4 regions of the Mangrovibacillus sp. Mu-81 genome follow, and region 3 is predicted to be linked to each of the others. Evidence: riboswitches for the same ligand, from Rfam matches in the RefSeq annotation. Region 3 holds a riboswitch; each other region holds the start of a gene.
What was found. A riboswitch is a leader RNA that binds a small molecule or an ion and turns the genes downstream of it on or off. The one in region 3 is predicted to bind S-adenosylmethionine.
Positions count from the first base shown of each region.

Region 1: it holds a riboswitch for S-adenosylmethionine, as region 3 does, so the genes downstream of both, V6B33_RS19840 (LLM class flavin-dependent oxidoreductase) here and metE (5-methyltetrahydropteroyltriglutamate--homocysteine S-methyltransferase) in region 3, are expected to answer to the same signal.
Region 2: it holds a riboswitch for S-adenosylmethionine, as region 3 does, so the genes downstream of both, V6B33_RS14820 (YezD family protein) here and metE (5-methyltetrahydropteroyltriglutamate--homocysteine S-methyltransferase) in region 3, are expected to answer to the same signal.
Region 4: it holds a riboswitch for S-adenosylmethionine, as region 3 does, so the genes downstream of both, V6B33_RS03825 (methionine ABC transporter ATP-binding protein) here and metE (5-methyltetrahydropteroyltriglutamate--homocysteine S-methyltransferase) in region 3, are expected to answer to the same signal.

Region 1 covers NZ_JBAJHU010000015.1:6,950-12,451, forward strand. The annotation lists gene V6B33_RS19835 (sodium:solute symporter family transporter) at 85-1,593, opposite strand; gene V6B33_RS19840 (LLM class flavin-dependent oxidoreductase) at 1,633-3,006, opposite strand; SAM riboswitch class I at 3,177-3,281, opposite strand; gene rpsI (30S ribosomal protein S9) at 3,857-4,249, opposite strand; gene rplM (50S ribosomal protein L13) at 4,272-4,709, opposite strand; gene truA (tRNA pseudouridine(38-40) synthase TruA) at 4,876-5,502, opposite strand, start outside.
Region 2 covers NZ_JBAJHU010000007.1:78,458-83,959, reverse strand. The annotation lists gene V6B33_RS14835 (thiazole synthase) at 1-616, shown strand, start outside; gene V6B33_RS14830 (thiazole biosynthesis adenylyltransferase ThiF) at 613-1,632, shown strand; gene V6B33_RS14825 (L-cystine transporter) at 1,873-3,255, shown strand; SAM riboswitch class I at 3,378-3,489, shown strand; gene V6B33_RS14820 (YezD family protein) at 3,572-3,724, shown strand; gene V6B33_RS14815 (phosphoadenylyl-sulfate reductase) at 3,833-4,531, shown strand; gene V6B33_RS14810 (inorganic phosphate transporter) at 4,547-5,502, shown strand, end outside.
Region 3 covers NZ_JBAJHU010000019.1:33,449-38,950, forward strand. The annotation lists gene V6B33_RS21280 (MarR family winged helix-turn-helix transcriptional regulator) at 1-338, shown strand, start outside; gene metE (5-methyltetrahydropteroyltriglutamate--homocysteine S-methyltransferase) at 635-2,926, opposite strand; cobalamin riboswitch at 3,088-3,279, opposite strand; SAM riboswitch class I at 3,364-3,474, opposite strand; gene groL (chaperonin GroEL) at 3,810-5,441, opposite strand; gene groES (co-chaperone GroES) at 5,496-5,502, opposite strand, start outside.
Region 4 covers NZ_JBAJHU010000002.1:10,466-15,967, forward strand. The annotation lists gene V6B33_RS03810 (carboxymuconolactone decarboxylase family protein) at 1-101, opposite strand, end outside; gene V6B33_RS03815 (MetQ/NlpA family ABC transporter substrate-binding protein) at 266-1,087, opposite strand; gene V6B33_RS03820 (methionine ABC transporter permease) at 1,103-1,771, opposite strand; gene V6B33_RS03825 (methionine ABC transporter ATP-binding protein) at 1,771-2,790, opposite strand; SAM riboswitch class I at 2,952-3,058, opposite strand; gene V6B33_RS03830 (hypothetical protein) at 3,173-3,529, opposite strand; gene V6B33_RS03835 (thioredoxin family protein) at 3,767-4,090, opposite strand; gene V6B33_RS03840 (toprim domain-containing protein) at 4,093-4,455, opposite strand; gene V6B33_RS03845 (YusG family protein) at 4,711-4,977, opposite strand; gene gcvH (glycine cleavage system protein GcvH) at 5,042-5,425, opposite strand.

The DNA of each region.
Region 1 (5,502 bases), on a different contig from region 3:
TCCTGTTATGAGCAGAAATGTGATGAACCCATACAGCCAAATGGAAAGCATTCCGTTAACAAACATATTCTTTCCCCCTTTCCATCAATTGATGTTGTATGTCTTTTCAATCGTTTCAGTATTGACAGCCTGCGGTGCTTTCATTAATGGAGCAAGTACCGAAATTGTGGCGATACCGATGAAGGTGGCGATGGCTCCAGCCATCATCGTACTCGGCACGATTCCTCCGAAGTACAGGATGAGATATGAAAGCAGACCGCTGATCATCGACCACTCCGCCGCCCGGGCATGTGCTTTTCTCTTTCCATAAACAGCATAGAGAATCGGTCCCATCGTTCCTGCCGCAACACCGGATATGCCGATCCACATGATATCACCCATGTAGGCAGGCGGTTTCAATACAATCAAGAATGCAACCAGTCCGATAAGCGGAACAGATAGCCGGCTGATTTGAAGGGCTATTTTCTCGGCTTTAGATTCACTGACGTTTACGATCCCTCTTTTCACCAGTACTTTCAGAAAGATATCATTGGCAAAAACGGTTGAGATGGAAACAAATAATCCATCAGTCGTCGACATTGCAGCAGCAAGGATGACCACGCCCAAGATGGCTACAATGATGGCAGGAAATGCCCATACTGCATATTCCATCAAAGCCAGGTCAGGTGCTGTGATCGAATTGCCGAGTGCAGCCCTGCTGTAGATTCCGCCAAACAGGACAAACAACGAGAAGGCAGCAGCGATCACATAGGTCAAAATCATTTTCCCTAAATCCTTTTCACTCTTCAGTCCCAATACCTTGTTAAATAAATGCGGGGCAGAAGCGAATGCCCACTGAATTACAATTGCACCAGTCACCAGGCTAAGCGAGGAGAAATGAGCAGAATCGGGATTGAATACCTGAACCAAATTCCCATCCTGGCCGGCAAGTTTGCCGCTGATCCCCTCAAAAGTCGACGTGACGCTTCCTTTCCAGAACACAACAATTCCAGATATGAAGATGAAAACACCCGCCACTGCCATCATGACCGCTTGTACAGCATCTGTATAAATGTCAGCATATGCCCCGCCTCCGAATACGTAAAGCACGACGATCACTGCGATGAAAACCAAGCCGCCTTTATAGGACATCCCAAGCAGATATTCAAAGATACGGGCACCTGCAACAAATTGAGCAGAAATATAAAAGATGTTAAACAATAAAATCAGACCTGAACCGACCCTCAGGAAATCACTGTTATAAAAATCCCCGAGCCAGTCGGGAAGGGAAAGTGATTTTTGGCCGGTATTCAATTTCCTTACTTTTTTGGCCACCATCAAGACGCCGATCGGTCCACCGCCGATAATCGCCAAAAACAACCAGAGATTGGATAATCCCCAATCATGCGACCACCCCGGGTAACCAAGGAATGTAGCTGCGCTTAAATAGGTTGCCGCAAAGGAAAGACCAAGTACATAAGGTCCGAGATTTTCACCTCCGATCGCAAAGTCGCTGACACTTTTTGTTTTTTTGGCACTGACAAATCCCAAAGCAAACATAGCAACCAGAAATATCGCAAATCCTATCCATGTATATAATGCTAAATCACTCATTCTTTACTCCCTTCTCTCACTTGTGTGATGAGGTTTATCCTAAACTTGAACAGGTGTAAGCTTTTTGGCTGGATGATTCTCCCGTAAATGCGCATGGCCTTTTCCAAACATATTCTCCCTCAATGTTGATCCCTCGTATTCCTTCCGGTAAATCCCGCGTTTTTGAAGTTCTGGAACCACATGATCGACAAACTCCGCGAATGTACCCGGTGAATACGTCTGGGCGATATTAAATCCATCCGCATCGCCTTCTACTGCCCAATTCTCGATTTTGTCTGCGATTTGCTCCGGTGTACCGATGAACTTCACTGTCCCATTTCCAAGACCATGATTCTTAATCGCTTCCCGGAGCGTCCATTTTTTGTTAGGGTCCTTTCCATACATATCGAGATTTCCCTGCATGGCATCCGTTTCAATGTCCTCGATATACTGATCAGGATCGAATTGTGAAAAGTCAATACCTGTATGACCCGATAGAAGAGAAGCCGTTCCTTCATAGCTGACGTGGTTCGTCAATTCTTCATATTTGGCATATGCTTCTTCCTCTGTTGAACCAATGATCGGCAGTACCATCGGGAAGATGAGTATGTCCCCTTGGTTTCTTCCCTGTTCCTCCGCCCGTCTGCGGATATCCGCTGTATATAGTTTCAATCCATCCAGCGAATGATTTTTAGTGAATACCGCTTCCGCATGTTTGGCTGCAAAATCCCTTCCTTTTGGGGAAGAACCTGCCTGGAACAGAACAGGAGTGCGCTGCGGAGAAGGTTCCACAAGATGCGGGCCAGGCACATTGAAGAACTCTCCATCATGGTTAATCGAATGAACTTTATTTGGTTCCGCAAACGCGTCGTTTTCCCTGTCATATACCACTGCATCCTTTTCCCAGCTGTGCTCCCAAAGCTTATAAACAACTTGGAGAAATTCATCCGCCCGGTCATATCGGAGTTCCTTAGGAAGCCTTCCGGAAAGTCCGAGGTTAACAGCTTCACTTTCTAAATAAGACGTCACCACATTCCAGGCAACCCTGCCTCCTGTTAAATGGTCTAGAGTTGATAGTTGGCGGGCCAGTGAATAAGGCTGTGCGTACGTCGTGGAGATGGTCGGTGCAAATCCGAGATGCTCCGTGACAGCAGCCATGGCTGAAATAGGGATGAGCGGATCATGAGCCGGAAGCTGCACCGCACCCCTGACAGCCGCATCGTAACTGTTTTCGTATACGCTGTACGTGCCAAGCACATCTGCAATGAACATCGCATCAAATTTACCGCGTTCCAACGTTTGAGCCGCTTCAATCCAATAAGCCAAGCTGTTATGGGATGTTCCACGATCCTTTTCATGTTTCCATAATCCTGTTGAATGCGGGGACGGTGAGTTTTGTATAAAGCCGTTTAAATGAATCTGTTTTTTCATCATTGCATCTCCTCTTCACTTTTTGTCCGTGGCTTAAGAGTCACTTTAAATAAAACTATTCTTATGATTTTACTCGGTTTAGAAGCACCGGCTCTCCACTTGCAGGGACTCCAACACTTCTCAAAATAAAAAACCTCTCCCGATGAGGAAGAGGTTTTAATATTTATAACGCCCTCTCATCTTCCAAGCATACGCTTGCTGGAATTAGCACCTTGTTACAACGTAACGGTTGCTGCGGGATCACGGGACCAGATTCCTCCCCCGGCTCTTGATAAGGAAATGTTCTATTGAGTTAGTTGAATGTAGATTATCATAACGGAGTCAAAATAATCTGTCAAATCAGAATTTAAATTTATTTAAACGGGTATTTGTGAGGATGGTCACAGGTTCGGTATTGGAAACGCTTACTGAACTTTTTCAAATTTTTTTATCCGCTTTCGGTAAAGAGATTGATTTATTCAACGATTGATCGAGAATTACTCGGGATTCTATTTCACCTTTCTTAAGGAATATTGAACTATTTTCAGTATAGAATATAGTCATAATTAATCTTTTTAGTAGTGATTGTACAAATGGAGGGGTGCAGGTTTACTTACTTGAAAAAATGAACAATGCCTATTATACAATGCTGGGTAGTTATCAAGGTTTATGCTCGAAATTTTTGTTTTTTGATCGAAAAAACTCATATATGATCGAAATTCTGATTTTATGAGCAATATCCTAAATTTATGATCGAACTACCGAATTTTCGAGAAATGCGCTTTCCCATACTCCAGCCATCCAACCTGGACTTCTGCCAAAGTCAAAAAAAGACCCCCAACCCAATAAGGTTGAGAGTCTTTGAAAGCCATAATTAACGCTTAGAGAATTGTGGTGCACGACGAGCGCCTTTAAGACCGTATTTCTTACGTTCTTTCATACGAGCGTCACGAGTTAATAATCCAGCGCGTTTTAGAGTACCGCGGTACTCAGGATCAGCTTGCAGTAAAGCACGAGCGATTCCGTGACGGATCGCACCAGCTTGACCAGCATAGCCTCCACCATGTACGTTTACTAAAACGTCATAGTTACCAAGAGTTTCAGTTGCAACTAGTGGCTGCTTGATTACTTCTCTTAGTGCTGCGAATGGGATATATACTTCTACTTCACGATCATTGATAACAATGTTACCGTTACCTGGTACTAAACGTACGCGAGCTACTGAGCTCTTACGACGACCAGTTCCGTAATATTGAACTTGAGCCAAGATAATAACCTCCTCTTATTAATTATCCACGAAGTTCGTAAACTTCTGGTTGTTGTGCTTGGTGTGGATGCTCAGATCCAGAGTATACATGAAGCTTCTTGATCATTTGACGACCTAAAGAACCTTTAGGAAGCATACCTTTGATCGTAAGCTCTAACATTTTCTCTGAATAGTTTGTACGCATTTCTAATGCAGTACGCTGCTTCAAACCACCAGGGTGGTTACTGTGACGGTAGTAAATCTTGTCAGTAAGTTTTTTACCAGTCAATTCGATTTTTGAAGCATTAAGAATGATTACATGATCACCAGTGTCAACGTGTGGTGTGAATGTTGGTTTGTGTTTACCGCGTAGAACTGATGCAATTTCACTAGCTAAACGACCTAGAGTTTTGCCTTCAGCATCTACAACGTACCATTTACGATCGATTTCGTTGGCTTTTGCCATATACGTAGTACGCATGAGTTTACCTCCTATTAAATGAATCCGTAGTATTTATTTTCAAATCACAATAAGTTTCCGGGGCTTATCGTGGGGTTAATAACATACCATATGCTATAATATCTTGTTCTAAAGCGAATGTCAAGGGAATGTTACACCTGGATTAGTTGTTTTAATAAAAAATGATTTATTTAAATTGAATCTCTTCATTTTCACTCTCATACTCTACCTCCCAAAGATAGAGCCCATGCGGTGGAGCGGTCTTCCCTGCACGGTTCCTGTCTTCCGCAGCAAGTATGCTCTTCATGTCCTCACTGCGAATATTACCAGAACCTACCTCCAGCAGGGTGCCGACCAGGATTCTCACCATATTATAGAGGAAGCCGTCTCCCTTGAAGGAAAAAACGAGTCCGTCTTCAAGTTCGGTAATGGTGATGCTGTATAAATTCCTTACTTTGTCTTCCACTTCCGTTTTGGCAGAGCAAAAGCTTGTGAAGTCATGCTTCCCTATTAAATCAAGCGCCGCTTTTTTCATCTCCCCGATTGAGAGCGTATGAGGATAATGAAGGGCGAAATGTCGATGGAAGGGACTCCGCCACTCCTCTGTATATACTCTGTATCGATATTCCTTGTTGACCACGGAAAACCGTGCGTGAAAGTCTTCAGACACAAATTCGGCATGCTTGATCGTCACTTCATCAGGCAGCCTTGTATTCAACACGACCGGCCATTTCTCTTGAGGAATCGTTAACGGGGTATCAAAATGGAATACCTGACCGTAGGCATGGACCCCTGCATCCGTCCTTCCTGAAGC
Region 2 (5,502 bases), on a different contig from region 3:
ACAGCCCAATCTTCTCGAGCAGCTTGACCTTAAAAAGTATAAACTCCTCCCTAATACGGCAGGTGCGAAAACTGCAAGGGAAGCTGTAAGGCATGCGAAGCTTGCAAGGGCTTCCGGATTATGTGACATGATCAAGGTAGAGGTCATAGGGTGCAGCAGGACGCTCCTTCCCGATCCCGTTGAGACATTGAAAGCAACAGAAGAACTTGTTAAGGAAGGATTCACAGTCCTCCCCTATACATCTGATGATGTGGTCCTTGCCAAAAGACTGGAAGAATTGGGCGCACATGCAATCATGCCCGGAGCAGCACCGATCGGGTCCGGGCAGGGAATCATTAATCCTGCTCATTTACGTTTCATTATCGAGCAGTCGAATGTCCCGGTGATCGTAGATGCAGGAATAGGATCCCCTGCGGATGCCGCTTATGCAATGGAGCTTGGAGCGGATGGTGTACTCGTCAACACCGCTGTCTCAGCAGCCGGAAATCCCGTAAAAATGGCAGAAGCGATGAAGCTTGCAGTGCAGGCAGGAAGAGTGGGATTTAAAGCAGGCAGGATACCGATTAAACGTTATGCTACAGCAAGCAGCCCGATGGAGGGAATCGTCAACTCATGAATGAACGGTATTCCAGACAAGTAATATTCACACCCATCGGGGAAGCAGGACAAAAAAAAATTACCGGAAAACATGTGCTTCTGGTTGGAGCGGGGGCACTTGGTACAGGTAATGCAGAGGCACTAGTACGTGCGGGAGTAGGTAAACTCACAATTGTTGACCGTGATTATGTGGAAATAAGCAATCTTCAAAGACAGCAGCTTTATACCGAGAAAGACGCATTCGAAAGACTTCCAAAGGCCGTTGCAGCAAAAAAACACCTGAAAGAAATCAATTCCGGATCAGAAGCCGCAGCACACATCATGGATGCCGGCCCCGGTGACTTGCTGCGCCTTTCTGAAGGTGTCGACCTGATCATCGATGGCACCGATAATTTTGAGAGTAGAATGATGATAAATGATGTATCAATGCAGAAAAATATTCCCTGGATCTACGGTGGCTGTGCCGGAAGCTACGGAATAACATATACATTCACTCCAGGCAGGACACCATGTATGCACTGCCTGCTCCAGACCTTACCTTCCAAAGCTTTAACGTGCGATGCAGCAGGAATAATCTCGCCTGCAGTATCAATGGTCGTCTCATATCAAGTGGCTGATGCGTTGAAGATATTGGTAGAAGATTGGGATGCTGTCCGTCAAAGACTTACTTCATTTGATGTCTGGAGCAATGAGTTCAGCTCTGTGGATGTCCGGGGATTGAAGAAGGCAGCCTGTCCATCCTGCGGGGAAAAGCCGCAATATCCATTTCTTAAATATGAAAACCAGATGAAATCAGCCGTTTTATGCGGCAGGGATGCCGTTCAGATCCGCCCCAGCGTCTTGAAACCTGTTGAACTGGAGAGGGTGGGGTCACAGCTTGAACATGTGGTGGAGAAAGTTGAAGTGAATCCATATCTTCTTGCTTGTAAAACTGGAAAACACCGGATTGTTTTATTCAGAGACGGCCGCGCACTCATCCATGGCACCAATGATATCAAGGAAGCGAAATCCCTTTATCATCGATATTTTAATTGATGGCTATTTTTATAAGGATTGTTGCTTAAGTTCATTAAAAAGGTATTTTCTAATGAGTAAAGTTACATATCTTGCGAAAAGAGCGTGATTAATTGATATCCAAGGCCCGTCCCTCACTGCATTAAATCGGAGGAGGACGGGCCTTGGTTCATCATATCTGGATAAACCTCAACATAAAATACAGTAGGCCGCAGTCTATCGGCCGGCAAGTCTATACATCTTAGAAAAGGAGGTTTTACCATGAATGTTTGGATGGTACTGTTGAATCTTCTGATGTTTATCGTTCTTATCGGTGTATTAATTTATTTGCAAAAAAAGAAGGCTTCGTTTTCAAAAAGGGTATTCACTGCCCTTGGTCTTGGTATACTTTTTGGATTCTTCCTGCAGTGGTTGTATGAGGCGGGAGATGAAAACTTACTGCAGTCGATTGAGTGGTACAACATTGTCGGCAGCGGGTATATCAAGCTCTTGCAAATGATTGTCATGCCACTCGTGTTCGTATCGATCATTTCGGCTTTTACTAAGTTGAAACAATCTCACAATCTTGGAAAGATCGCTGTGCTGATACTGGGTCTGCTTGTCGGTACGACGGCGGTAGCTGCTGCTGTCGGGATCGCCACTACCGCTGCATTCGATCTTGAAGCAATTCAGATTGAACAAGGTGATGCAGAAACGGCGAGAGGGGAACAGCTGGAAGAAAGGGCAGCGGCGATGGATGGCCAGAGTTATCCGCAAAAAATATTGGAGCTTCTCCCTGCCAATCCGTTCTTTGATTTTACGGGTCAGCGGGCGACTTCCACGATTGCTGTCGTCATTTTTGCCGCTTTCATAGGCGTTGCCTATCTCGGGGTCCAGAGAAAGGAACAGGAAGCCGCTGCCGCTTTCAAAAGGATTGTGGATTCCGTATATGCAGTCGTCATGAGAATCGTAACATTGGTGTTGAGACTTACTCCATTCGGTGTATTGGCGATCATGGCTAAAACGGTGGCGTTGAGTGATTTCGATGCCATCATAAAGCTTGGTGAATTTGTTGGAGCATCATATATCGCTCTGATTATCATGTTTGCCATTCATTTGATTATGCTGACACTTGCAGGATTGAACCCGCTTACGTATGTGAGGAAGGTATTGCCGGTATTAACATTTGCATTTACTTCGAGATCCAGTGCCGGAACCCTTCCGTTGAATATTCATACCCAGACGAAGAAACTTGGTGTTTCAGAAGGAATCGCTAACTTCTCTGGCTCATTCGGATTATCAATCGGTCAAAACGGATGTGCAGGGGTGTACCCTGCCATGCTGGCGGTGATGATTGCACCTACTGTCGGCATCGACCCATTGACCCCTTCTTTCATCTTGACGTTAATTTTGATCGTTGCAATTTCGTCTTTCGGAGTCGCTGGGGTCGGAGGCGGAGCTACATTTGCCGCCATCCTGGTATTATCTGCTATGGACTTGCCGATTGCGCTTGCCGGTCTGTTGATATCAGTAGAACCGTTGATTGATATGGGCCGTACGGCTGTCAATGTAAGCGGGGCGATGACTTCCGGGGTTATAACCAGTAAAGTGACCGGTGAACTCGATGCAGGGACTTATAATGGGGTGCAGTCTGCAGAAGACTGACATTAAACTTTAGGAAAAACGAAAAAGGAGCATACTAAAAATAAAGTTTATTAATCCGATTGTAAAACTCGGCTTGACATCCTCGGAAAACGTGATATTATTTAGAATATTAAATTTAATATTTCTTATCCAGAGAGGTGGAGGGAACTGGCCCTTTGAAGCCCGGCAACCTACTTTTTTAAAGAGTAAGGTGCTAATTCCAGCAAAATGTAACGTCATTTTGGAAGATAAGGTAACCTTTACCTGAACAACCTTCCAATCTGGAAGGTTGTTTTTTAACGTTCTAACTGGATAAGTCGAAGTCTGGGGGAATCTTGTGGCAGAACAGAATAAAGGAGAAGAGTTTGATGAAGTGGTTGAAAGTGTAAAGTCAATGTTAAACAAGATGAAGTTCGGTTCCATCACACTGGTGGTCCAGGATGGCAAGGTCGTCCAGCTTGAGAAAAATGAAAAAGTAAGAATTAAATAAGTAAAAATGCTGACTAGACAAACTAGAGGCATTTACACGTTCAGGGTGATACTCCCCTTTTGTGTAAATGCCTCTTTTTCTATTCGAGCGAAAGAAGGGGGTCAGACTTTGTTAACTTATCAAACTTGGACTCAACCAACCTGCCCTTTTGAAGTAGATGAAACCTACAAGGGGGCCCTGAATGTCTTGGAGTGGGCATACGAACATTATGGGGAAGATATTCTTTATGCTTGCAGCTTTGGTATAGAAGGAATTGTACTGATTGATTTGATTTCAAAGGTCAAGCCTTCAGCAAAAATCATCTTCCTTGATACAGATGTCCATTTCAAAGAGACATATGAAACGATCGAGAGCGTCAGGAAATCATACCCTGATTTAACGATCATCCTGAAAAAGGCAGCGTTGACATTAGAAGAACAGGCTGAAGCCCATGGTGACAAGTTGTGGGAAAACAATCCCAATCAATGTTGCGATATAAGAAAGCTGCGCCCACTAAAAGAAGCATTGGCGGAAGGCCATGCGTGGATTTCGGGGTTGCGCAGGGAACAGTCCGAAACGAGAAGGAACGTAAACTTCATCAATCGGGATGAAAAATTTGAATCGATAAAAATATGTCCGCTCATTCATTGGTCATGGAAAGAAATCTGGAGGTACGTTCACAAACATCAGCTTCCTTATAATCCTCTCCATGATGAAGGATATCCCAGTATAGGCTGCGTCCATTGCACAGCCCCTGCCTTTGACAGGAACGACTTCCGCTCCGGCAGATGGAAAGGTAAAGGGAAGACCGAATGTGGACTTCATTAAGAATGGTGCAATTCATTGCTTGAAATCATTGCAATTTGCGTAAGTCTGTTTTTTGCCATTAACATCGGTGCAAGTGGAGCGGCTGCATCGATGGGAGTGGCTTATGGAGCAGGTGCCGTGCAGAACATGAGAACAGCATTGTTGATCTGTGCTTCCGGAGTATTGCTGGGGGCGGTAGTGGGAGGCGGGGAAGTAGTTAAAACAATCAGTTCGGGGATCATCCCACAGGACATACTGACGATTAAGATTGTAGTTATTATCCTGCTATCTTCAACCCTGTCATTGTTTCTCGCCAACCTGATCGGTATTCCTCTTTCTACAAGTGAGGTAACAGTGGGGGCGGTAGTGGGCGCAGGTGTTGCATATCAGGTATTGTATGTGAAATCCCTTTTCGTCATCATGACTTTTTGGGTAGTGATCCCCCTTATAGCATTTCTTATTACTTGGCTTAGTGGAAAAAGCTTATATCTCCTGAAGAAAAAGGGATATACATTTGAGAAGAAGTGGCTGGGACCGGTGCTCATTGGGGCAGGATTCTTAGAGGCTATTTCTGCAGGGATGAATAATGCAGCCAATGCTGTCGGCCCGTTGGTAGGAGCTGGCATTATGTCCATAGGGAGCGGGATTTGGCTTGGAGGATTTTTTGTGGCTCTCGGTGCCATGTTGCTTGGTAGAAGAGTGGTTGAAACGAATGGTAAAAAAATCACCCGGTTTACAAAAGAGGAAGGCATCATTATATCAAGTACAGGAGCCATCCTGGTGATGATCAGTTCCTTATATGGGCTGCCAATGCCACTCACTCAAGTAACATCTTCCTCCATCATCGGTCTCGGTGCAGCAAAAGGAGGAAGAATGATGCTGAAGAAAAAAATCGTTGCTAAAATCATAAAGATTTGGGTGGTGTCGCCCCTCATTTCACTTAGTATGTCTTATTTCCTGATCAAGCTCGTGATACAAAGTGATATTTATTC
Region 3 (5,502 bases):
GCAGCCTCGACCGCTCCGCATATTTATTGCTGCGACGAATCGCCAATAAAGGAGCAGCAGGCGTGAAACTGCTGGCAGAAGAATTCATGCTCGACATTTCCACCATCAGCAGACAGGCAGCCTCCCTCGAACAGAAAGGTTTCTTGTACCGTATTCCTGACCCTTTGGACGGGAGATCCTATAAACTGGACATCACAGAACTAGGGAAAAGTGTCTTTAAAGAACATATGGAAGCGCGTTTAAAGAGGTTATCGGAGATCATAGAGGAATGGCCGGACGAAGAACGTGAAGTTTTTGGGAAGTTGTTGAAGAAGTTTAATGAGTCGTTGATTTTGTGAAGGATTTAGGAGAGCTGGAGTGGCTCTCTTTTTATTTGAAGCAAGTATTTTATGTTGTTGATGGCATTTCATCAACGTATTGATGAATACGTTATGAGGAGGAGAACGGGGTCTATCATTAGCACAGGACTTGCCTATTCATGGTGAAAATATTTATTAAAACAGTAGAGGCTCCTGAATTATATCACCTTTTATAGTAAGGAAAAAGCACCTTCTTCCCGATTACGTTAATGCAGTAACGTGTCAGGAGTCAGGTGCTTTTTTTACATTCATCTTTATCAGACTTACTTTGTTCCTTATTTCACGAGCAGCTCTTCTCTCGTTTGTTCTGCCGCTTTCACCATCACCTGAAGTGCTGCAACAGTTTCCTCCATACCCCTGGTTTTTAAGCCACAATCGGGATTAATCCAGAATAGCTTTGGATCAAGTACTTGAAGCGCACGATGAATATTTCTGGTCAACTCTTCTAGTAATGGTACCCGCGGACTGTGAATATCGTATACACCAAGACCGATTCCCTTATCATACGTATTATCTTCAAAGGCATGAATTAACTCCCCGTGGCTTCTTGATGTTTCAATAGAAATAACATCCGCATCGAGTGCTTTAATTGCATGAATAATATTCTTAAAGTCTGAATAACACATATGGGTATGGATTTGGGTCTCATTTTGAACAGAGGATGTTGCCAATTTAAATGTATAAACCGCCGCATCCAGATAGCCTGCCCATTTTTCACGTTTTAACGGCAGCCCTTCCCGAATGGCCGGCTCATCCACTTGAATCATGCGGATTCCATTTTCCTCTAGTGCTTCCACCTCTTTTCGAAGCGAAAGTGCAATTTGTCTTGCCACCTCGTAGCGTGAAATATCATTACGGACAAATGACCAATTTAAAATCGTAGTCGGACCTGTCAACATTCCTTTTACCGGTTTGTTTGTTAATGATTGGGCATATACAGTTTCTGCAACTGTCATTGGTTTCTTAAAAGCAACATCACCATAAATTAGCGGAGGCTTCACACATCTGGAACCATATGACTGAACCCAGCCGTATTTTGTAAATCGAAAGCCGGCTAATTTTTCTCCAAAGTATTCAACCATATCTGTCCGTTCAAATTCCCCATGTACGAACACATCCAAACCAAGATCTTCTTGAATATCGATCCACTTTTTTATTTCTGCCTTAATATAGACTTCATATTCATTGTCAGTTAATTCGCCCTTCCGCCATTTTAACCGCTGTTTTCTTACTTCTTTCGTTTGTGGGAAGCTGCCAATAGTTGTCGTAGGCAATAATGGTAATTGGAAAGCCTTTTCTTGAAGCCCTCTTCGTACTGTATATGGCGCCTTCCGCTCTGCTTGATCCTTCTGTAAGCTGCGAATGGCTTCTCGAACTTGCGTATTATTTCGAATCGATGATTGGTTTATTTCATGAATTGCTTTTGTGGTTTCATCGATTTCTTTTTGTATCACTCGTTTTCCATTGTTCATGCCATTTGTAAGTGTACTAATTTCTTCTAATTTTTCATCGGCAAATGCCAGTGCATTTCTTAGAATCTCATCGAGCAATTCTTCATTTTTTACTGTCACAGGAACATGCAATAGGCTTGATGATGGCTGAACAATTAGTCTTGTTTTTGAAACAACCTCTTCAATTTCGCTTAGAAGTGACATTGTTCCTTCGAGATCGGCACGCCAAATGTTTCGTCCGTCAATAACTCCAGCTGCAAGTCCCTTATTCTTGGGAAAACCATACTTTTTCAATGCTGCAAGATTCTGACCGTTATCATGGACAAAATCAAGACCAATTCCCTGAACAGGAAGTGATACGACCTCTTTGTAATGCTCAATACTATCAAAATAAGTTTGCACTATCACCTTAACGTTTGGTGCTGCATCATGTAATGCCTGATAGACTTCGTTAACTAAAGAAAGCTCATCTCTTGGAATAGTAGTTGCTAAGATTGGTTCATCTATTTGAACCCATTCCACTCCCTCTGTCTCTAGTTCACGTAAAATTTCCGCATAAAGCGGGACAAATTGCTCGACAACTGCTTTAAAGTCACTTTTATCATATCCTTTTGATAACTTTACGAATGTAATCGGACCTAAAATAATTGGTTTACCATGAATACCAAGTTTTTGCTTCGCCTCTTGAAAAAATTGAAGCGGACGATTTTCCACAAGAGCAGGTACTGTTTCATTGAGCTCTGGAACGATATAGTGGTAGTTTGTGTTAAACCACTTTGTCATTTCAGCAGCCACCGCCTCTTTCGTTCCTCGAGCGATATCAAAATAGGTTTCAAGCGACACCTTCCCGCCGCTGTAGTTAAAACGTTTCGGTACTAAACCGAACATAACAGCCGTATCCAGGACATGATCATACAAGCTAAAGTCCCCGACAGGAATTAAATCAATTCCGTGCTCCTTCTGCTTTTTAAGATGCTGCAGGCGAATCTCTTCTATTTGCTTTAAGAATGCCTCTTTTTCTAACTTTCCTGCCCAAAACTGTTCCAGGGCTTGTTTCCATTCACGTTTTTCCCCAATTCTTGGGTATCCTACATTCGAGCTTATCACTTTTTCCATAATGGGTTACCTCTCCTTTTCCATACAAATCTTAGTTTCGAACCTAAAAAATCTCCCTTTTCAAAAAAAGAAAAGAGAGATTGATACGTATAATTAACTAGAGTTCGAACCTTCTGGTTTACTGAGCACGTATTTCTCACCTCCCCTATATCCCCGTAGAGTACTAGCGCATACAACAGGCAGGTTTCCTGACTTAGGTTCATTGCTTCTTATCCCTTCCCATTCCCTATAAAACAGTGGCTACTCGATAAGTTGCTCCCCAATACAGTGGCGGGACCGTGCCGGCTTTTCACCGGTCTTCCCTTTTAAGCCGCGTAGATGATCCACACAGCACCTGAAGCTTTTGATATGAAGTTTTAGCAAAACAATTTTTATTTTATAAACATAAACAGCCTCTCTAGTAGAACATAGAGAGGCTGGCGAATCCTTTTTCATCCCTCTCATTTGCCAAAGCAATATGCCTTGCTGGAATTAGCACCTTTTTAACACAGTTGTTAAATGGTTGCCGGGCTTCATAGGGCCAGTCCCTCCGCCTCTCTTCATAAGAGTATTAAAATTTTTAATGTTTTGAATTTAAATGCAATGGTAGCATTTTGTACAGGGGTTGTCAAAGATTATTAATGCAGTACAAAGTTCCATAACCAAATATTCACTTGGATGACACGCTGCCGATAAAGTAGTATTTTTTGAAAATAGTTATTTTAGAGGAGCTTAAAGATGTTTACGAATAAAAAGTCCTCTAAATAAAGTAAAAACCTCCCAGAAGCTCAGAGAACTTTTGGGAGGTAAATAACATATATAGGGGTTTGTTTCTTCAAATGACAAGCAGTATGTCATTTTTAACAAAGCCTCGAACCTTTTCACAGTAAGGTTTTGGGCGTTATTACATCATGCCGCCCATTCCACCCATACCGCCCATGTCAGGCATGCCGCCGCCAGCGTTTTCTTCAGGAATGTCTGCAACTACTGCTTCAGTAGTTAAGAACATTGCTGCAACGGATGCTGCGTTTTGAAGTGCGGAACGAGTTACTTTAGTTGGGTCAACGATACCTTTTTCAATCATGTTAACCCACTCGCCAGTTGCTGCGTTGAATCCTACACCCACTTGTTCTTTCTTCAGGCGCTCTACGATGATAGAACCTTCTAGTCCAGCGTTGTGAGCGATTTGACGGATTGGCTCTTCAAGTGCGCGAAGCACGATGTTGATACCAGTTGCTACGTCTGCGTCTGCTTCGATTGAAGCGACTTTGTTGTATACGTTCACAAGGGCAGTACCACCACCGGAAACGATCCCTTCTTCCACCGCTGCGCGAGTAGAGTTCAAGGCGTCTTCGATGCGAAGTTTACGCTCTTTAAGCTCAGTTTCAGTTGCAGCACCGACTTTCACGACTGCTACACCGCCTGCAAGCTTGGCAAGGCGCTCTTGTAATTTTTCTTTATCGAATTCAGAAGTAGACTCTTCGTGTTGAACACGGATTTGATTCACGCGTCCTGCAATCTTTTGTGGATCTCCAGAGCCTTCTACTACTGTTGTGTTTTCTTTTGTTACGACAACTTTCGCTGCACGGCCCAGTTGAGTGACGTTTGCAGATTTAAGGTCTAAACCTAAATCTTCCGTGATCACTTCACCGCCAGTTAGGATGGCAAGGTCTTCAAGCATTGCTTTACGGCGGTCACCGAATCCAGGAGCTTTGACAGCCACTGCATTGAATGTGCCGCGAAGTTTGTTCACTACTAATGTAGCAAGTGCTTCACCTTCAACATCTTCAGCAACGATCAATAACGGCTTGCCTTGTTGTACCACTTGCTCAAGAACAGGAAGTACTTCCTGGATGTTGCCGATTTTTTTGTCCGTGATCAAGATGTATGGATTCTCAAGAACCGCTTCCATCTTGTCAGAGTCAGTTACCATGTATGGAGAAGCATATCCACGGTCGAATTGCATACCTTCCACTACGTCAAGCTCAGTCGTGAATCCTTTGGACTCTTCGATTGTGATGACGCCGTCGTTTCCAACGCGCTCCATTGCTTCTGCGATCAATTGACCGACTTCTTCGTCAGCAGCTGAAATTGCAGCAACCTGCGCGATTGAATCTTTGCCTTCGATCGGCTTGGAGATAGCTTTTAATTCTTCCACTGCAGTTTGAACCGCTTTTTCGATTCCTTTACGTACGCCTACAGGATTAGCCCCGGCTGTTACGTTTTTAAGACCTTCACGGATCATCGCCTGTGCAAGGACCGTTGCAGTTGTTGTACCGTCACCGGCAATTTCGTTTGTTTTGCTTGCTACTTCAGCTACAAGCTTTGCACCCATGTTTTCGAATGCATCTTCAAGTTCGATTTCTTTAGCAATCGTCACACCATCATTTGTGATAAGTGGTGAACCGTATTTCTTCTCGAGTACCACGTTACGTCCTTTTGGTCCAAGAGTTACTTTAACTGCGTTTGCTAATTGATCTACCCCACGAAGCATGGAACGGCGTGCTTCTTCGCTAAATTTAATATCCTTAGCCATATTCAAAGTCCTCCTCTTATTGTTTAAAGTAATGTTTTATATTTGATTGGTTGATTATTCG
Region 4 (5,502 bases), on a different contig from region 3:
TAATGCTGTGCAAGCTCCGGCATTTTCTCGGTGAAGATCCCCAGCCCCATTTTATAATCATGAAGTGCGGCTTCGGTTGTATTTCTTGGTTCCATTTGCATCATGTTCAGCTCCATTTTCGATTAGATTCTTCGAAGATAGTATGGGCCAATCAGGAAAGGTTTATGTCCGAAATTTAGTGCAGCCGCAGCCTGAAAATAAAAACAACCCGATGCAGTCACCGGGTTGCTCAAGTTAGGCTTTTTTTCAGAAAAGATTTTTGACATTATTCTGTTACAGGTACTACCGCTCCATCCCATTCTTCATTGATGAATTCCTGAATTTCTTTTGAACGAAGGGCTTTAACCAACTCTTTCACTTCTTCCTTATCTTCATCTCCTTTGTTGACAGCAATGACATTCACATATGGAGAATCAGTATCTTCTATCGCAATTGAGTCTTCCAGCGGTTTCAGGCCTGCATCGATGGCATAGTTGGAATTGATCACCACTGCATCGCCTTCTTCGTTTTCGTACATTTGAGGAAGAAGTGCTGCCTCATATTCATAATCGAATTGGAGATTTCTAGGGTTCTCCTCAATGTCTTCAAGCTGCGCCTGTGTATTTTCAACTCCATCTTTTAATTTAATAAGTCCTTTCTTTTCCAAAAGGGTAAGGATACGACCGTGGTCGGATACTGAGTTACTCATTAAGATGGTGGCACCTTCCGGAAGATCCTCTAAAGATTTATACTTTTTAGAGTAAGCCCCGATCGGCTCGATATGGATTCCCCCTGCGTTGACGAAATCATAGTCGTTATCCTTCATTTGCAAGTCCATATAAGGGATGGTTTGAAAATAGTTCGCATCAAGGTCTTCATTATCAAGGTCTTTATTCGGAAGGATATAATCCTGATAGGTCTCAATTTGTAAATCGATTCCTTTCTCTTCCAAGATCGGCTTCACCTGTTCAAGGATTTCAGCGTGAGGTACATTCGAAGCACCTACGACCAGTTCCTTTTCATCGCTTCCCGATCCAGTATCATTCCCGCATGCTGCCAATCCAACTATACTACTTGCTGCAATAACTCCTGCTATCCACTTTTTCATGTTTTTTCTCTCCTCTTATCGTTTGTCTAATTTATTTGTAAAGAAATCCCCTATGATCTGAATGGCAAATACGATGATCAGTATCATGATCGTGGCTGCCAGTGTTACATCTTCCCGGCTTCTCTGGAACCCGTCCAGATAAGCGAGGTTTCCAAGTCCTCCTGCACCGATGACTCCTGCCATCGCTGTGTAACCTACAAGGGCAATAGCTGTGACCGTTATACCCGAGATGAGTGCCGGCATGGATTCAGGCAGCAATACCTTCAGGATGATCGTACTTGTTTTCGCACCCATCGCCTTTGCAGCTTCGATCACACCCTTATTCACTTCTCGCAGTGCGATTTCGACCATTCTGGCGTAGAACGGAGCCGCCCCGATGATCAGAGCCGGCAAAGCGGCATTCGCTCCACGGATCGTATCCAATAAGAATTTCGTGAAAGGAATCAGCAAGACGATCAGTATGATGAACGGAATCGACCTGAACACATTCACGACAGAGTTCGTAACCGTGTAAGTGAGTTTATTTTCCCAGAGGTTTTCTTTGGATGTCAGGAATAACAGGATCCCCAGAATGATGCCTAAGACAAATGTGATCAATACAGACATTCCGGTCATATAGAGTGTCTCTAACGTTGCTTCCCACATTTTTTCCCAATCGACATTTGGAAATAGAGTTTCGATCATCATGCCATCACCTCAACCTTCACCTGTTGACTCTCAGCAAATTGCAGAGCTTCCCCAAGCTGCGATTCAGCCCCGTCTAAATGAACAAACAGAGTGCCGTATGCTCCTTTTTGCGTCTGGGAAATCTGTCCCTGAAGGATATTTACTTCAAGGTCGAACTTCCTGATCAACGAAGTGATCAAAGGCTGCCCGGTCGAATCCCCGACAAAAGTGAACTTCAACACTTTTCCGGTGGGATAGTGCTTGATCAACTCCTGCATCGCTTCTTCAGACTCCTGAGCCTGTGATACTTCTTTTACAAAACGTTTTGTCACTTGCTGCCGGGGATTACGGAACACTTCGAGTACATCCCCAAGTTCTACAACTTTTCCGTTTTCCATCACCGCGACACGGTGACAGATTTTCTGGATGACATGCATCTCATGGGTAATCAGGACTATGGTCAAACCGAGACGCCTGTTGATATCCACCAATAAATCAAGAATGGAATCTGTCGTCTGCGGATCGAGGGCAGACGTTGCTTCGTCACACAGCAGTACGCTTGGGTTATTGGCAAGTGCCCTTGCGATTCCGACACGCTGCTTTTGTCCCCCGCTCAGCTGTGAGGGGTACGCCTCCCCTCTTCCTTCAAGCCCGACAAGCGCGAGTAATTCATTGGCACGCCGAGTTCGTTCCTTTTTTGGCACTCCTGCTATTTCCAATGGGAACTGAATATTTTCGAGAACGGTTCTGGACCATAATAGATTAAAGTGCTGAAAGATCATCCCGATGGACTGCCTTGCTTCACGAAGCTTCCTGCCTTTGATTCTTGAAACAGACTGCCCGTTCACATCGATTGTTCCTTCTGTTGGAACTTCGAGTCCATTTAGCATTCTGATCAGGGTACTTTTACCGGCACCGCTGTAACCGATCACCCCAAAGATTTCACCTTCCCCAACAGAAAGATCGACCCCGTCTACAGCTGAAATCGGACCTGCTTTTGATTGATATATTTTCTTTACTTCTGAGATTGTGATCATGATGTCAGCCACCTTTCTTTCTCCGAGTAAAAAGAGCGTTATAATGAGGGTTACAGCTTTCCTTTGTAAAAAACGTGCTCCAGGCGGCCCTTTTAATTCCAGCCAATAAAAAAACCTTTCCGCAGATAAGCAGAAAGGCATAATCATATTGATTATCCTTCCTCTTATCTTTCAAAGCATACGCTTTGAGTGAATTGGCACCATTTCAATTTTCATTGACGGTTGCCGGGCTTCATAGGGCACGTCCCTCCACCACTCTCAATAAGAGTAAGTCTAACTATATAAAGTTTATGAGTGTAAAGTCTCAGAATATTTGCTACAAAAGTGATTCTATCATCGCACAAACGGGGTGTCAATTATTTTTTTCAGAAGATTAAAGTATTCAATATATTTCAACTGGTTCTTTTATCATTGGCCTTGTCAGCCAAAGCACTGATTCGACGAATAACAGAGGGCGGTAGCCTCCCTTTACCGACAATTGATCACTTTCAACCAATCTTGATAATAGCTCATTACCGGCGAGAACGGTGGTGATCATCTCCTCATTGCCTGTAATGACAAATTGAGGCTCAAGGTTATTGATGTCTTCCGCTACAAAACATTCTTTATTGGAAAAAGAAAGGGTGTAGCGCTGACTCTCACATTCAAGTTGAAGAATAAATGGGTCTGAAGGAAATAACAGCTGCAGATGGTACTTGGAATGACATTGGTCAATTAGTTTATCTAATAGATTTCTCATAAATACCCTCCCGCGAATCTTCTTACTTAACTTAATTCTACGAATGGGTTTTTTATCCTTTTTTTCTCTCTCGACACAGTTTTGTTGGAGAAAAGCAACTTGTGTCGAATTAGTTGGTTTTTGAATATTCAGAATATAAATTCTGAGTATTTTCTCATCATTTCCCAAGAAATATGTCCAAGTTTGTTGAAAGGTTTTCCTTAATATTTATGTTTTCATCACATATAAAAAAGACCTTTAATCATCAAAGGTCTCTGTTTTTTTTAACATCTCATATAAATAGGGAACTGAGTGGAATGCATAGATTCTTTCCCTCTCTTTTGCATGTTTATAAAGAAGTAAACATGGCACACTTTCAATCGCCTGCTCTTCTGCAAACTGTGGTAAGTAATTCAAATTGACTTTATCAAAGTGAAACGATTGCGGAAGCTTTTTCACAACTTCCATCATTTTGCCTGCTACCTGGCATGTCCCACACATCGGGGTGTAAAGATAAACCGCCGTAAGTTCATGTGTGTGTATTGATTCATACAGCGAATTTGTACTACTTACCTCATTCAACGTTAACTCATCCTTTTTTCCAAGTATTCCGTGTGTATATCAATATTCGCTCCGATCAGTACAGATGCCAAGTGGTACTCGGGAGCCGATGCCACTTCTTTATACATCCGGTCGATATATAAGTGCTCTGCCTCCGGGAATTCCCGCTTGAATTGTTTTCGAAGCTTTTCTCCTGCATGATCGGCATCCACCAGTATATAAACATCTCTCTGCTCCAGCGAATCAATCAGTTCGTCCATTTTCGTCATGCTGATGGTTCCATTTGTACAAATAATCTCAATAGGCTCTTTAATGATTCCTTCCACTTTACGTTTATCCGTCGTGCCCTCTACAATGATTACTTTCTCATCACCGATATCAAACATTGTCATCACCTTATCTTTCAGAAATAAGATTAGGATAGTATATTCAATTTATTAGAGATGATGTCCACTACTTACATATATCTTCTCATTTTTATTTAAAAATAGAAAGAAATACGGCCGATACATGGTTAGTTTCGGTCTGCTCCATAGCCTGATGACTGCCGTTTCAAACACTGTGCCAAGTTCAGTATTCTGCAGATAGACAAAAAAGTGCCAGTCCTACCGGAGGAACCTGGCACCGTTTTTTTATGAATATCAACACCAGCCACCCTCATCGCAATCGGTATAGCGTGCTTCAGAACCTTCTGTTGCGGTGTAATGTTGAAAGATTTTATCTTCATTCGCTTCAAAGTTCGGTTCCATGGTGATGCCTTCCAGGGGAACTGCCATGCGGCCGATCGGCTGATTGTCGAGATACAATTCCAGGCTTCCGTTTTTTAATTTACCTGTCACACGTTCGGTAACATCGAGCTTCTTTGGTTCAAGAGTCATCGGGATCATCCTTTCTGTAATGTCTTCCACATTTAGAATGCCCCAAAAGAAAAACAAAACACCTTGAGAATACCCTCAAGGTGCCTTGAAATCATTAACCTTCGTTAATCATTTCTTCATATTGTTCTGCTGTCATAAGCTTGTCCACTTCTCCAGCATCAGATGGCTCAACGACGATCATCCAAGCTTTTTCATAAGGAGATTCGTTGACAAATTCAGGGCTGTCAGCAAGCTCTTCATTCACTTCAACGATTTTACCTGAAACCGGTGCATAAAGCTCAGAAACCGTTTTAACTGATTCAACGCTTCCAAATGGTTCATCTGCTTTCACTTCGTCGCCTACTTCCGGCAGTTCGACGAATACGATATCTCCAAGTTCAGATTGCGCAAACGCAGTAATTCCAATACGCAGTGTTTCCCCTTCGGTTTTAACCCATTCGTGTTCTTCAGAATAGCGAAGTTCTTTCGGTGTACTCATTTAAAAATCCCTCCAAATACTTGGTATACAACCTAATATTGACACACTTTTAAATAAAAAAGCAAGAAAACGCAGTG